DNA from 3 places in the Cutibacterium sp. LaCa_89 genome. Region 1 is predicted to be linked to each of the others. Evidence: riboswitches for the same ligand, from Rfam matches in the RefSeq annotation. Region 1 holds a riboswitch; each other region holds the start of a gene.
What was found. A riboswitch is a leader RNA that binds a small molecule or an ion and turns the genes downstream of it on or off. The one in region 1 is predicted to bind cobalamin.
Positions count from the first base shown of each region.

Region 1 (4,417 bases):
CAGCGGACCCAATCTGGGACAGATCGCGACGGTGTCTCCTCTGCTCCTCGTCGGAGTGGTGCTGGCTGCCATCAGCGCCCCAGGCCTGAACACCCTCGCGTTGGGAGAAGACCTGGCAGCGGGCCTGGGGACGCGAGTGGCTGTCGTCCGGGTGACGTCATCGGTGGCCGCCGTCCTGCTGGCAGCTGGAACCACAGCGCTGACGGGTCCCATCGGGTTCGTGGGGCTCATCGCCCCTCACGCCGTGCGGGCCGTCGTCGGCCCGGACAATCGGCGGGTGCTGGCATGGTGTGCCATCTGCGGACCCGTTCTGGTGCTGGCGTCCGACGTCCTGGGACGCGTCATCACTCGGCCTGCCGACGTCGCGGTGGGAATCGTCACCGCAATCACCGGAGCTCCGGTGTTCATCGCCCTGATCCGTTGCCGGGAGGTGAGACAACGATGAGCGCGTTTGCTCTCGTGCGGCAAGGGCGACGGCACCGCCGCCTGCGTCGTGGTCTGGTCGTGACCATCTTGTCGGTGGCAACTGTCGCCGCTTTCATTGCCAGCCTGTGCCTTGGCGAGCAGATGTACTCGCCGTCACAAGTCGTCGACGCTCTCCGCGGGCAGGTCGGCCCGGCATCCTTTATCATCGGTGACCTCCGTCTCCCACGCACCATTGCCGGACTTCTCTGTGGCGCTGCATTTGGCCTTGTCGGAGCATTGTTCCAGGCCCTGCTGCGCAACACGTTGGCAAGCCCTGACGTCATCGGGATCACGGCCGGGGCCAACACTGCCGCGGTAGCTGGAATCATCGTGCTCGGATGGTCCGGCCTGCAGCTGACGTGTCTGGCCGTCGCGGGAGCGATCGTAACGGCCGGCATCGTCGTCGGGCTTGCGCGCCACGACACATCAGGTGGCGAGCGGCTCATCCTCATGGGCATTGCGACGGGGGCTATGGCGACCGCAGGGACGATGTGGCTGATGGTCCGCGCCGATCCCAATGATGCGGCTGGGGCTGCTCGTTGGCTCGCGGGCAACCTTGCCGTGGCTTCCGCTGACCAATCCGCCACTCTCGCCGTCGTCCTTGTCATCGGCCTACCGGTGCTGCTGGCCAACTCTCGCCACCTCGGGACCATGGACGTGGGGGATGACCTGGCCACCGGGCTGGGGGTACACGTGGAGCGGACTCGTGCTCTGCTCATGATCGTCGGGGTCATCGTGCTGGCCTGCGCCACTGCCGTTGCAGGACCGATCGCCTTCGTGTCGCTGATGTGCGGACCGATTGCATTTCGACTGTGTGGCCCAGGAGATGCCCCACTCATGGCCTCCGCGCTCACTGGATCGGTCCTGGTACTGGTGTGCGACTTCGTCGGCGCCAACCTCATGTCACACACCTATCCGGTGGGGCTGGTCACCGGGATTCTGGGCGGGGTGTACCTGCTCATCGTCATGGCTCGTCAGTCTCGAAAGGAGAGTGCGTGAGAACCAGTCATCATCTGAAGGCCGACGCGGTATCGGTTGGGTACGGAGACCGCGCCGTCCTGGACCACCTCGACCTCAGCATCCCGACCGGAAGGATCGGGGCAATCATTGGCCCGAACGGTTGTGGCAAATCCACCCTGTTACGGGCGATGACACGGTTGATCCGCCCCAGCAGCGGTCAGGTCGTCCTGGACGGTCAGGAGCTCCCCACTGTGCCGACCCGGCAACTCGCCCGTGTCGTCGGGTTGTTGCCGCAGTCCCCGACAGCTCCGACGACGATCACCGTCGCAGATCTGGTGGCGCGCGGACGCGCTCCTCACCAAGGAATTTTCGGACGATGGACCACCGCCGATGAGCAGGCGGTGGCGTCGGCGCTGGAACGCACTGGAATCGTCGAGCTGGCCCGACGACCGGTTGACGAGCTGTCCGGAGGTCAGCGCCAGCGAGTGTGGATCGCCATGGCCTTGGCCCAGAACACCGACGTGCTCTTCCTCGACGAACCGACGACCTACCTTGATCTGGCCCATCAGATCGACGTTCTCAGCTTGTTGCGTGACCTCAACCGCCGTGACGGGGTGACGATCGTCATGGTGCTCCATGACATCAACATGGCGGCGCGCTACTGCGACTGGTTAGTGGCCATGCGTGACGGGGAGATTCGAGCGAACGGAACCCCGACCGAGGTCATCACCGCCGACGTCATGCGAGAAGTCTTTGGCGTGCACACGCACATCATCCATGCCCCGGATGTCGGGACGCCCATCGTCATCCCGATCGACACCGTGGGGGTCGATGACGGCTGACTCGCGAGAAGCCCTCCATGGTGCGTCACTGACGTCGGGCCCTCGCCGATGGGTATGGCATCGACCGTCGCCACATCGTCTTCATGAGGTACTGGAGACAGGACAACGCTGGGATGTGAGGGTAACCGAATTCCAGTTGTGAGGCACTGCTAAGATGATTGCGTCCGGCGTAGGGAACCCCGTGTGAATCGGGGGCTGACGCGCAGCGGTAAGGCGGACGAACGGGCAGACAAGCCACTGGGAAACCGGGAAGGCGCCCGTTCGGTTGAGGCCAAGTCCGAAAACCTCCTGGACCGTATCTGACCGACGGCCGCGCGATTCGGCCCTGACGAGGACGGCTTTCCCTTGGCTCGACTCCTTCACCGCCGTACCCCGGCTCACTTCTTCCTACTCGTGACTCTCCTCGTGCTCACGCCGGTACTCTCGATTGCCTTTGGTGCCGCACCGGTACCCATCGGTCAGGTCTTGGGGGTACTCGCCGACCATTGTGGCATTCCCATTCACGTGACCTGGGACTCCATTACCGACGCGATCGTCTGGCAGAACCGCATGCCTCGCATCGTCACCGGGCTCGGCGTCGGCGCGACCCTCGGTGTCGCCGGAGTCGCCCTCCAAGCCGTGGTTCGCAACCCCCTCGCTGAGCCCTACGTACTTGGTGTGAGCGCGGGAGCCTCCTCGGGAGCTGCCGCGGCGATCATCATCGTCGGCGTCACCTCATCATTCGCAGTAGCCGGCATGGCCTTCCTGGGAGCGCTGCTGTCGACCGCGATCGTGCTGTTCATGGGCGGCGGCCGGAACTCGTCGACGCTGCGTCTCGTCCTCGCCGGTCTCGCGGTGGGATTCATCTTTCAAGCCGTCACCAATTTCATCATCTTCTCCTCCGACTCGGCCGAGACTGCACGCGCGGTGATGTTCTGGACCCTCGGTGACCTGTCTCGAGCCAGCTGGGGGCAGGGATGGACGAACGTTGTCGTCGCGATCGTTCTGACTGTACTGCTGTGGGCATGTGCCCCATGGCTCGACGCGTTGGCGTCTGGGGATTCCACGGCCACCGCGGTCGGGATCGACCCGACCGTCATCCGTGTGCTGCTTCTCGTCCCCGTATCGGCTGGGGTGGCCACGGCGGTGGCTATCTCCGGCGGCATCGGTTTCGTCGGACTGGTCATCCCCCACCTCATGCGATCCTTCATCGGTCATGGCCACCGTCGGTTGGTGGTCTCCTCAGCGATAGCCGGAGCCATCTTCCTGATGTGGGCCGACACCTTCTCACGCACCGTGTTCAGCCCAGCCGAACTGCCCATCGGAGTCATCACGGGTCTGCTCGGCGCGCCGTTCCTCCTCGTGTTGGTGCGACGGGAGGCGATGGCATGATCACCGCTTCCGACTTAGTCATTCACCGAGGACAGCGGGTTGTCCTCGACGGCGTCGATCTTTCAGCGGATCAGGGCGTGACCATCGGGGTCGTCGGCCCCAATGGCGCAGGAAAGTCAACCTTGTTGTCTGCGCTGTACCGCAACGTCGCGATTGCCTCCGGACGAGTCACCGTCAGCGACCATGATCTCTCAGCCATGAATCGCCGCGAGATTGCGCGCGAGGTCGCCGTCGTCTCTCAGATTCCCGATCAAGCCCTGCCGCTGACGGTTCGCGACACCGTCTCCCTGGGACGACTCCCCCACCGATCGCTCATGGGATACGGGGATGCGACCGATCGTGACATCGTCGACAATGCCCTGACGAGAACGGACCTGACAGGTCTCGCGGATCGACTCGTCACCCAGTTGTCCGGCGGGGAACGTCAGAGGGTTCTCGTCGCCCGAGCCATCGCCCAGCAGGCCGGCCATCTGCTGCTCGACGAGCCCACCAATCACCTCGACATCGGCCATCAGTTCGCCCTGCTCGACCTCGTCAAAACCATTGACGCCACCACCGTGATCGTGCTCCATGACCTCAACCTGGCAGCTCGAGCATGCGACCGACTGGTGTTGCTTGATCAAGGCCGCCTCGTCGCCTCCGGCCCTTGTGAGGAGGTCCTGCAACCCGATCTGCTGTCGCGAATCTACCGGGTCGACGTGGACCGCATTTCCCACGACGGACACATCCATCTTCTGTTCAACCCACCACGATGAAGGAGAACACCATGTCAGCCCTCC
Region 1 is NZ_CP190889.1:415,103-419,519, reverse strand. Features, by position in the region: gene ACP8LP_RS01820 (FecCD family ABC transporter permease) at 1-445, shown strand, start outside; gene ACP8LP_RS01815 (FecCD family ABC transporter permease) at 442-1,464, shown strand; gene ACP8LP_RS01810 (ABC transporter ATP-binding protein) at 1,461-2,267, shown strand; cobalamin riboswitch at 2,416-2,574, shown strand; gene ACP8LP_RS01805 (FecCD family ABC transporter permease) at 2,613-3,638, shown strand; gene ACP8LP_RS01800 (ABC transporter ATP-binding protein) at 3,635-4,393, shown strand; gene ACP8LP_RS01795 (ABC transporter substrate-binding protein) at 4,405-4,417, shown strand, end outside.

Region 2 (4,417 bases), 1.1 Mb from region 1:
GCGTCGGAGTGGCCGATCCGGTCGGGGTCATCGTCGGTGTGCCGGTGGGAGTGACGGTCGGGGCCACTGTCGGGGAGACGGATGGCTTCGGCGTCTGGGTCGGGGTCACGCTCGGATTCGGAGTCGGGGTAGCCGAGGGGTCGTATGGTGTTAGACGGGCATCCCAGCTCGGTCCAGCATTCCAGTCAGCGGCGGAGGACTTGAAGTACCAGCCTTCAATGGATCCGGCCTTGGGCTGGGCGCTCGCGGCGCCGGTCCTCGAGTGCTCCCATGTCGCCGACTTGTCAGCGCCAGCCGGGGTGGCGTGCCAGTAGGACCAGTACGCCTCGTGGGTGTCGGTTTTCGTCGGGTAGCCGTTGATCATGGTGACCATGCTGCCCTCGGCCTTGACGATGAATCCGGCGGACTCAAGCGCCTCCAGACCATTGCCGAACTTCGAGGCGCAAGCACCCTCGGAGGTGCCGTCGCGCTGCTCAACGTAGACCCACACATGGCCCACGGCGATGCACTTCTGGGCGCCGCCCATGTCACCGGGCTTGCCGGTTGGGGTGACAGTGGGCTTGGTGGTTGGGGTGACAGTGGGCTTGGTGGTTGGGGTGGTTGTGCAGGTTGGGGTGTTTTTGGGGGTTTTGCCGGACCATGTTGAGGCGTAGCCGTGGCCGGTGATGGCCATGATGGCTTGGTCGGTGGCCATGATGTTGGGTTCGTGGTCGTTGCGTTGGGCTTGCCATGCGCCGACTTTCGTGAGGTTTTGTTGGCGGATGAGCCATTGCTTGACGGATTTCATGTCCTCGCCACGCTCGGCGAGGGCGCTGGCGAGCATGCCGGTGGAGTTGGCTGCGGAGTAGGTTTCCCAGTAGTCGCCGTCGTCGTGGGTTTTGGTGTTGATGGCCCATGTGGTGGCGTTGTTGGCGGCAGTGTCGATTTTGGTGTGGTAGCCGTCTGGGATGAGGTGGGGGTTGCGTTGGAGGAGGGTGAGGTCGGACAGGGCGATGCCGGTGTAGTCGGGGTCGCCGACGAAGGTTTTCGTGCCGTCTTGGTTTCGTTTGGTGTATCCGAAAGCGCCGGCATCGTCACCTTGGGTGCCTTGGGTGGACAGCAGTTTGTCGAGGATCTTCGTTGGTACCGGGCGGTTGGCGCGGGTCAGTGCGATGGTGATGAGGTGTGGGCCCCAGTACATGGTGACGCGGTTCTTCATGCCTGGGCTGTCATCGTTGATGTAGCTGGCGAGCTTGATCCAGAGGTTTCCGGTTTCCTTGCCGAGGAAATAGGTGGGATCCTCGCCGAGAATTTCGGCGGTCATGATCACCTTGGCCAGGCCAGCCGGGTTCTTGTCGACGTACTTCGGGCCGGCTTCCTTGAGGGCTGTGGTCATTTCCTTGACGACGTCGGGATGGGCGTCTGAGCCGACCAGGGCGATGATGCCGTCGGCGATGCCGCCGGCCTGTCTGTAGTTTGTCGGGTCTTCCTGCCACTTCTGGGCGAGCCAGTCGGCGGCTTTGGCGACGTACTTGCTGGTGGCGGCGGTGTCGTTGACCGATCCGGCCCACATGGCACCCTTGACCGGGTTGGCCGGCGGATCGAAGCAGTAGGGAGCAGAGCCGTCATCAATGGTGGCGGTGATGGCTGCATGGGATGGCGCGGGCTGCGGGTCAGCGAACGCTGGTGCCGCGAACGGCGATGCGACGAGCGCACCGGCGGCGAGGCCGGCGACCCATTGATTGAGCCTGGTCATGTGGCGGGCCTTCTTCCTGAGGCTGCGTTGCGCTCCGGACGGGAAGGGCCCCTGAGTCGAACTCACCGCAGTCCTCGACGGTGTGTGATATTCCTTCGACAACCCAGGTACTCCGACTCGGGGGTGGGCCCCTCACGGTTGCGGGTCAGTTCCGGATTCACACCGAATTCCCCTGCGGTCGCGGTGTCAGTCTAGGCTTGGCGCCACCACATGTCCACATTCGGGTTCGGCGACGAGAACACCTTATGTTAGGATCTTGGTGGTTTCATCGATGGGGAACCTGGTGTGAATCCAGGACTGTCCCGCAACCGTGTAGTTCGACAGAGATGTCGGCAAAGTCGGATCACCGTCGTTGAGATGTCTCGTACTCAATTCCGTCGTGGACAGCGGAATGGTCGGTCCTGTCTTTGGATGACGACGAAGCGTCCACGCAGTGAAAGGCAGGACCTGTGAGACGGTTCAAGGGGTTGGCCGTGGTGTTGTCTGTGGCCATGGCCATACCGATGGCCATCGTGTCATTCGTTCCGGCGTCGGCAGCACCGGCGACGTCGTACGACGATGAGGCGCAGAAGTGCATCGATCAGAAGCACGTGTTCGTGTATGCCGAGCGTGATGACGGGCATGTCGACACCGGCTGCGCGTCGAAGTTCTCCACTGGGGTGGAGGCGTTGAAGTCAGCCGGTTTCGACATCGGCAGCACCGATTTCGGTGGCGACCTGGGAATGTTCATTGATTCAATCAATGGATATCCGGAGAACCCCGATAAATTTTACGCCTATTGGGGTTATTTTCATGGTCAGCCGGCTGGTAGGAATGCCGAGACAAAATGGGAGTACTCGCAGCTAGGTGCCAGCAACTACCACCCGAAGCCTGGCTCGATCGAGGCCTGGCATTACATGCTCATTGATGGCCCGTGGGAGGTTCCTCCGACCTGGAAGCCGAAGGTTGATCCAGCCCCGACGACTCCGGTAGCGTCCTTCGAGATTCCTGATAAGGCCCTGCAGAAGTGCATCACTGACAAGTTGGACACCACTACCCCTTCCAAGGATCAACTTGCTGGCGTGACGAGCCTGAGTTGCCGGAATATGGGAATCAAGGACCTCACCGGCCTTGATCGGCTGACCGGTCTGGGAAAAGCCTTTCTGTCGGGTAACAAGATTAGTGATCTCAAGCCGTTGGCCTCCTCGACTGGCATTTTCAGCCTGGATGTCAACAGCAATGAGATCACCGACGTCGCGCCTCTTAGGTCCTTGACGAAGCTGTCCCGGCTGGACGTCGGCAAGAACCACATCCGTGACCTATCCGCGCTCAAAGACATCAAGGGTCTAGGTGACGCCGACATCACCTCGAATTTCCAGGCCGTTGACGGTGACTCGGCCACCGCCGGGGTTCAGGTCCCCGTCCCGACAGCTGTCGACCATCACGGTACGACCTTCGTGGCCGACCGCGAAGTGCCTGAGGGTGTCAAGATCAAGGGCAAGAACGTCACCTATCCCTCTGCTGGCGACTACGTGTGGCAGTTCCGTGACGCCTCGACGTACTTCAACGGGTCCATCACTGTCCATGTCGTCGCGGCTCCCGAACCACCGAAGCTCGTCGATATCCCCGATGCGAACTTCAAGTCCTGTCTCCAGGATGCCGTAGGTGCCGGTAAGCCGCTGACGGCTGAGAATCTTGGTGCGCTGACTGAGGTCAAGTGCATCGACAAGGGCATCAAGGACATCACCGGAGCTGAGGCCCTGACGAACATCAAGACCCTGTACCTGACGACCAACGAGATTGAGAGCGTCGATCCGCTTGCCGGTCTGACGAAGCTCGAGACGCTCTACCTGCCCAACAACCACGTCAAGGATTTGGCTCCGCTCGCGGGTCTGGGGAATCTCAGGACGATGAGCCTGGATCAGAACCCCATCACCACGGTGAAGCCGCTGTCCTCGCTGACGAGTCTCACGGACCTGACGATCAACCAGAACAGGCGCGGCAAGTACAAGTATCCGGGCATCACCAGCCTCGACGGGCTGGGCGCGCTTCCCAAGCTTGCCCGTTTGGTGGCGAACAACAATGTCAACTTGGCCGATCTGTCCGGGATCTCCGGTACCACCTCATTGAAGAAGCTGTTCCTCAACGGTGACAAGGTCTCCGACCTGACCCCTATCAAGGGGTTGACGAACCTCGTTGAGGTCGGTTTCGACAACAACGAGATCTCCGATGTTTCCGCTCTGGCCGGGATGAAGAATCTCACCAAAGTGGGGCTCAGCTCAAACCACATCTCCGACCTGTCCCCGCTGTCGGCCGTGAAGAGCATCGCATTCATGGGTCTGCGTGCCCGATGGCAGACTGTGACGGCCGCGCCCGTTCTTGCCCAGCAACAGGTTGCGGTTCCGATGGCGAAGGCTGCCGACGGCTCCAAGGCTGAATTCATCGCTCCTGAAGGTGTGACGGTATCGGGTGACACAGTGACTTATCCAGAGGCCAGCGATGGTTACACCTGGACGTGGTCGCACAAGGACGCCGCCAGCCACTCCGAGGACTTCACCGGGACGTTGATTCAGCCTGTGACGGCTGCGGTTCCAGCGCCGACTGTCACCCCTACGGTGACTCCGACCCCTACGTCGACGGAGACCCCGACCGTTGTGCCGACTGCCGCCCCCACCGAGACGCCCACGGTGTCCCCGACGATGA
Region 2 is NZ_CP190889.1:2,034,144-2,038,560, reverse strand. Features, by position in the region: gene ACP8LP_RS09355 (prenyltransferase/squalene oxidase repeat-containing protein) at 1-1,735, opposite strand, end outside; cobalamin riboswitch at 1,721-1,961, opposite strand; gene ACP8LP_RS09350 (leucine-rich repeat domain-containing protein) at 2,185-4,417, shown strand, end outside.
Region 2: linked by a shared signal. The riboswitch ahead of ACP8LP_RS09355 (prenyltransferase/squalene oxidase repeat-containing protein) and the one ahead of ACP8LP_RS01805 (FecCD family ABC transporter permease) in region 1 are both predicted to bind cobalamin.

Region 3 (4,417 bases), 860 kb from region 1:
GGGTTGGCGGCCTGGGCTGGGGTAGCAGCCTGGGCCGGAACGACCGTGAAAGCGGCCGAGGCGACGAGGGCTGCGGGAACGGCAAGAAGTCGGGTGATCATGAGTGTTCTCCTTCGTGGTCGGGATTGACGGTGGTCGTGGTGTCGGGGACGCCTAGGTCAGCGGTCTGACTGAGTCGGCAGGGGGAGCTGGCGGTACTTGTCGGGAGTGACGTCGATCTTGCGAACGCTGCCGTCCCGGGAGGTGACGGTGGCCTCGGCCCAGAAACCGCTCGGCGCCGAGGCGGTGCCGTAGTTCGACACCAAGCTGTACTTTCCGTCCCTGCCGCAGTGGATCTCGCGATAGTTCACGCGGGTCATCGTCGTGCCATAGGTGACGCGCACACGCTCACCGGGCTGCAGATGTACCGCACCGAGGGCGGTTCCGACGGGCATATAGGCACGGTAGGTGCTGTCAACCGAGCCAAGCCATCCTGCCGGCGGGCGGCCGTAGCGACCCATCCAGTTGGCGTACCCGTTGTACTGGGCGCCCACGACGAAGTCGGTCACCGGGTGGTAGTCGTAGGGGGCCTTCGACCAGTTGAGGAAGTCCGTCGAGTAGCCGGGCTTGCGGTAGGTGGGCTGGATCGACGAGATGTCGTAGGGGTACCACGCGATGTCGCGGGCACGGCAGGTCTGACCCTTCGCCGGCCAGGACGGATCCTTCTGCGGAGCGACGGCGGGCTCGACGACGTGGTCGGTCGGCTTCGCCACGGACTCCAGGCTGGGGCCCGACATGGCGGTGTACGCGTCCGATCCCATCGGCTTGCTGTTGGCACCCGCGTGGCGCGACGGGATCTGCATCGCCAGATCCGAGATGGAGCCGTCGGCGTGGATGAGGTAGACGAAGGCGTATCGCCCGGCCGGACCGGTGCCACGAATGACGTTAGCACCGTTGGAGTTCTGCAGGACGCCGTCGCGGCAAGTGACGAACATCGAGACGAAGTCCTTCTCGAGGACGCCGTATTCGACGCGGATCGACTCACCTGGCTTGAGCTTGACGGGACCGACGGTCTCACCCTCGACCCAGCCATTGGACATCTTGAGGCCGATGTCAGACTTGGCGGTGGTGTTCCATCCAGAGGGGAGCTTCGCCGCCGAGGTCGCCGAAATGTCGTGGTTGCTCTCAGTTTCGATCGTGCCGGTGTACGGCACGACCTGATCGGTGCGGTTGGTGAACTGGATCGTGCCGTCGCTGAGGTAGCGTCGTCCCGTCTCACCGTAATGCCACTCGGGGTATCCCTGGGCGTGGGCGGAGGCATCCGTGCACGACTCATAGAGGTGCGCGATCGGATAGCCCTGCGGCTTGGGTGGAATGACGGCGTGAGCCGCCGGCAGCTGCATCATGGCAGACACTGCGAGGACTGCCGAGGCAGTCGCCGCGAGAACTCTGCGCCCTGGACGTCTCTTCAAGGGCATGGCTTTTTCATACTCCTCACGGATTCGCATCCATAGGAATTGACGTGCTTCACAGAGCCCCTGTGGAAGTCGATGCACGCCCCTGTCAAGGAGCATGGGCAACCATCCCGGGAGGATCTGCGATCCAATGCTAGCGACGCGGAGGTTCAATTCATGAAGGGCGGCGATCGGGAATATCCAGTAATGACGCGGTTGCGAACAGGACATGAACCCGTGATGACGAGCATGTGATCGGACACCGAACCGGTGCAATGACCCCCAGGCAATAACAAGACCACTGGACCCGTCGACAGCATTTATATCATCTCGTAAATATATACCGAATCCGCACGTCGCCTTCCGGGGCCGCCATCACTGCATGACCTCGCCTGTGGACAGTGTACGAGTGAGACATCCGCCACTTCTTGGACATGTCGCTCGGGATGGAAATTTGGATTCTCGGGGCGGGTTCATGGATGAATGGGACGATTCACCACCTGCGTGGTACGGTGCGTTTCGCCGGCCAGGGAACCTGGTGCGAATCCAGGATTGACGCGCAGCGGTGTGGGTGATGGCTCGCCGCGAGCCCACTGGGTGGAGACACCTGGGAAGGGGGACGAGCCGCGCGACCCCGAGTCCGAAAACCTCCCGGCGAATGCAGCCGCCGTACGCCTCGCGAGATGGGCGCCAACCGCCAGGAGTTCCTTTGCCACACGTCCGCCATCGAGACACCCATCCCTGCGCTTCGCGCGGGCAACGGCAATCGTCGGACGGATCGACGTCATCGCGGGCCCACCAGGATCGCCGGTTGCCCGCCGGGCCCGTACTGCTGGTCCTGGCGGTTGCTCTTGCTCTGAGTGTCGTGCTCTCGCTGGCCTTCGGCACGATCCGGCTGCCCGTCGAACAGGCGTGGCACGTCCTGGATGTACACGTGCGCGGAGGCAGCGTCGAGGCCACCGCGGACCAGATCGTGTGGGGGTTGCGACTTCCACGAACGGTGCTGGCCGTCGTTGCCGGGGCCGGACTGTCCGTCGGTGGTGCCGTCATGCAGACCTTGGTACGCAACCCGTTGGCCGATCCGTACATGCTCGGGGTCTCGGCAGGGGCCAGCGTCGGGGCGACAGCCGTCATCACCACGGGAACGCTGGCGGCCTTCGGCGTGTACTCGCTGTACCTGGGTGCCCTTCGAGGTGCCCTCGTCGCGACCGCGGCCGTGTTCGGCATCGCCATGGCCCAGGGAGGTCTGAGCCCCTTGCGGCTCGTCCTCACCGGTGTCGTCATGTCCTCGGCCTTCAGCGCGATGTCGAGCTTCCTGGTCTTCCACAGCAACGACCCGAAATCGGCCCAGTCCGTCCTCTTCTGGCTGTTGGGCAGCGTGGCGGGTGCCTCCTGGCAGACCCTCGTGCCGACGGCGGTGGTGGTCCTCGTCACCCTGCTGTTGCTCATGATTGGATCGAGGTGGCTCGACGCGCTGGCAGCAGGCCCGGAACTCGCCTCCTCGCTCGGGGTCCCGGTCACCGGCCTGAGCGTCGCCCTCTTCATCGTCCAGGCCATTTTCGTGAGCGCGATCGTCGCGGTCTCCGGCGGCATCGGATTCGTGGGCCTCGTCATTCCCCACCTCACTAGGTTCCGCGTGGGACCGCGCCATCACGTCGTCCTGCCGGTCAGCGCTTTGTTCGGTGCGCTCTTCCTCGTGTGGGTCGACGTCCTCTCCCGGGTGGCGAGCCGACCTCAGGAGACTCCGTTGAGCATCGTCACAGGTCTGCTAGGTGTAACCACCACACAGGTTAGGTACATCGGGCTGGTCAGAGACAGCTGTGGCTGGGCACGGGCGAGGGCCTGTGGGTGGAGTGTGTTGCTACCACACAAAGCACGACTCCCAAGAGGCCCTCATGACCCACCGTAATGCCCCGTTGTCCGAAACCGGACGTTTGCGCCTGGCCTGCTGCATCGTCGAGGATGGCTGGCCCCTGCGTCGGGCCGCCGAACGCTTCAACGTCAGCGTCACCACGGCCCGACGCTGGGCACAGCGCTACCGCGCCCACGGGCCGGCCGGAATGCGTGATCACTCCAGCCGACCCCACCACCAGCCCCGACGGGTCTGCCGTCGCACGCAACGACGGGTGGTGGGATAGCGCATCACCCACCAGTGGGGCCCAGCACGCATCGCCTACCACCTACGCCACCAGCACCTCAGCGTCTCGACCGTCGGCAAGATCCTGCAACGCTACGGATGCCCACCCCTGACCTGGATCGACAAGGCCACCGGCGCCCGGCTACGCGCCTAGCCCACACCCGTCCGCTACGAACACGACACCCCCGGTTGGCTGGTCCACGTCGACATCAAGAAGCTGGGCCGGATCCCCGACGGCGGCGGCCACCGCATGGTCGGATGCGCCCAAGGAGTACGCAACCGTGGCTGATCCGCCAGCGGGGGTGGGTATCACTACATCTACAACGCCGTCGACGACCACTCCTGCCTGGCCTACGTCGAGGTCCTCAGCGATGAGCGCAAGGACACCGCCGCCGGGTTCTGGACCAGGGCCCAGGCCTGGTTCGCCAGCCAGGCCATCACCGTCAAGCGGGTCCTGACCGACAACGGCTCCTGCTGCCGGTCCAAAGTCTTCAACAAGGCACTCAAAGACACCCACATCACGCACAAGTACACCCGGCCCTACACGCCCAAGACCAACGGCAGGGTCGAGCGGTTCAACAGGACCCTGGTCGCCGAGTGGGCCTACGCACGGCCCTACGCCAGCGAGACCGACCGCCTGGCCGAACTCCCCGGCTGGCTGCACCACTACAATCACCACCGCGGGCACACCGCGCTCAAAGGCAAATCACCCGCCGACCGCGTACCTAACCTGTCCGGCGATTACACCTAGCGGCCTACCGCTACTACCAACAAGAAACCGCCAACCTTAACGTAGCCCGGCAGGTATTCAGCCCTTATCTTTGCGTGACCCTACTCGACAAAGGCA
Region 3 is NZ_CP190889.1:1,270,358-1,274,774, reverse strand. Features, by position in the region: gene ACP8LP_RS05915 (hypothetical protein) at 1-101, opposite strand, end outside; gene ACP8LP_RS05910 (hypothetical protein) at 159-1,487, opposite strand; cobalamin riboswitch at 1,962-2,083, shown strand; partial or broken gene ACP8LP_RS05905 (FecCD family ABC transporter permease) at 2,245-3,207, shown strand; partial or broken gene ACP8LP_RS05900 (IS481 family transposase) at 3,329-4,321, shown strand.
Region 3: linked by a shared signal. The riboswitch ahead of ACP8LP_RS05905 (FecCD family ABC transporter permease) and the one ahead of ACP8LP_RS01805 (FecCD family ABC transporter permease) in region 1 are both predicted to bind cobalamin.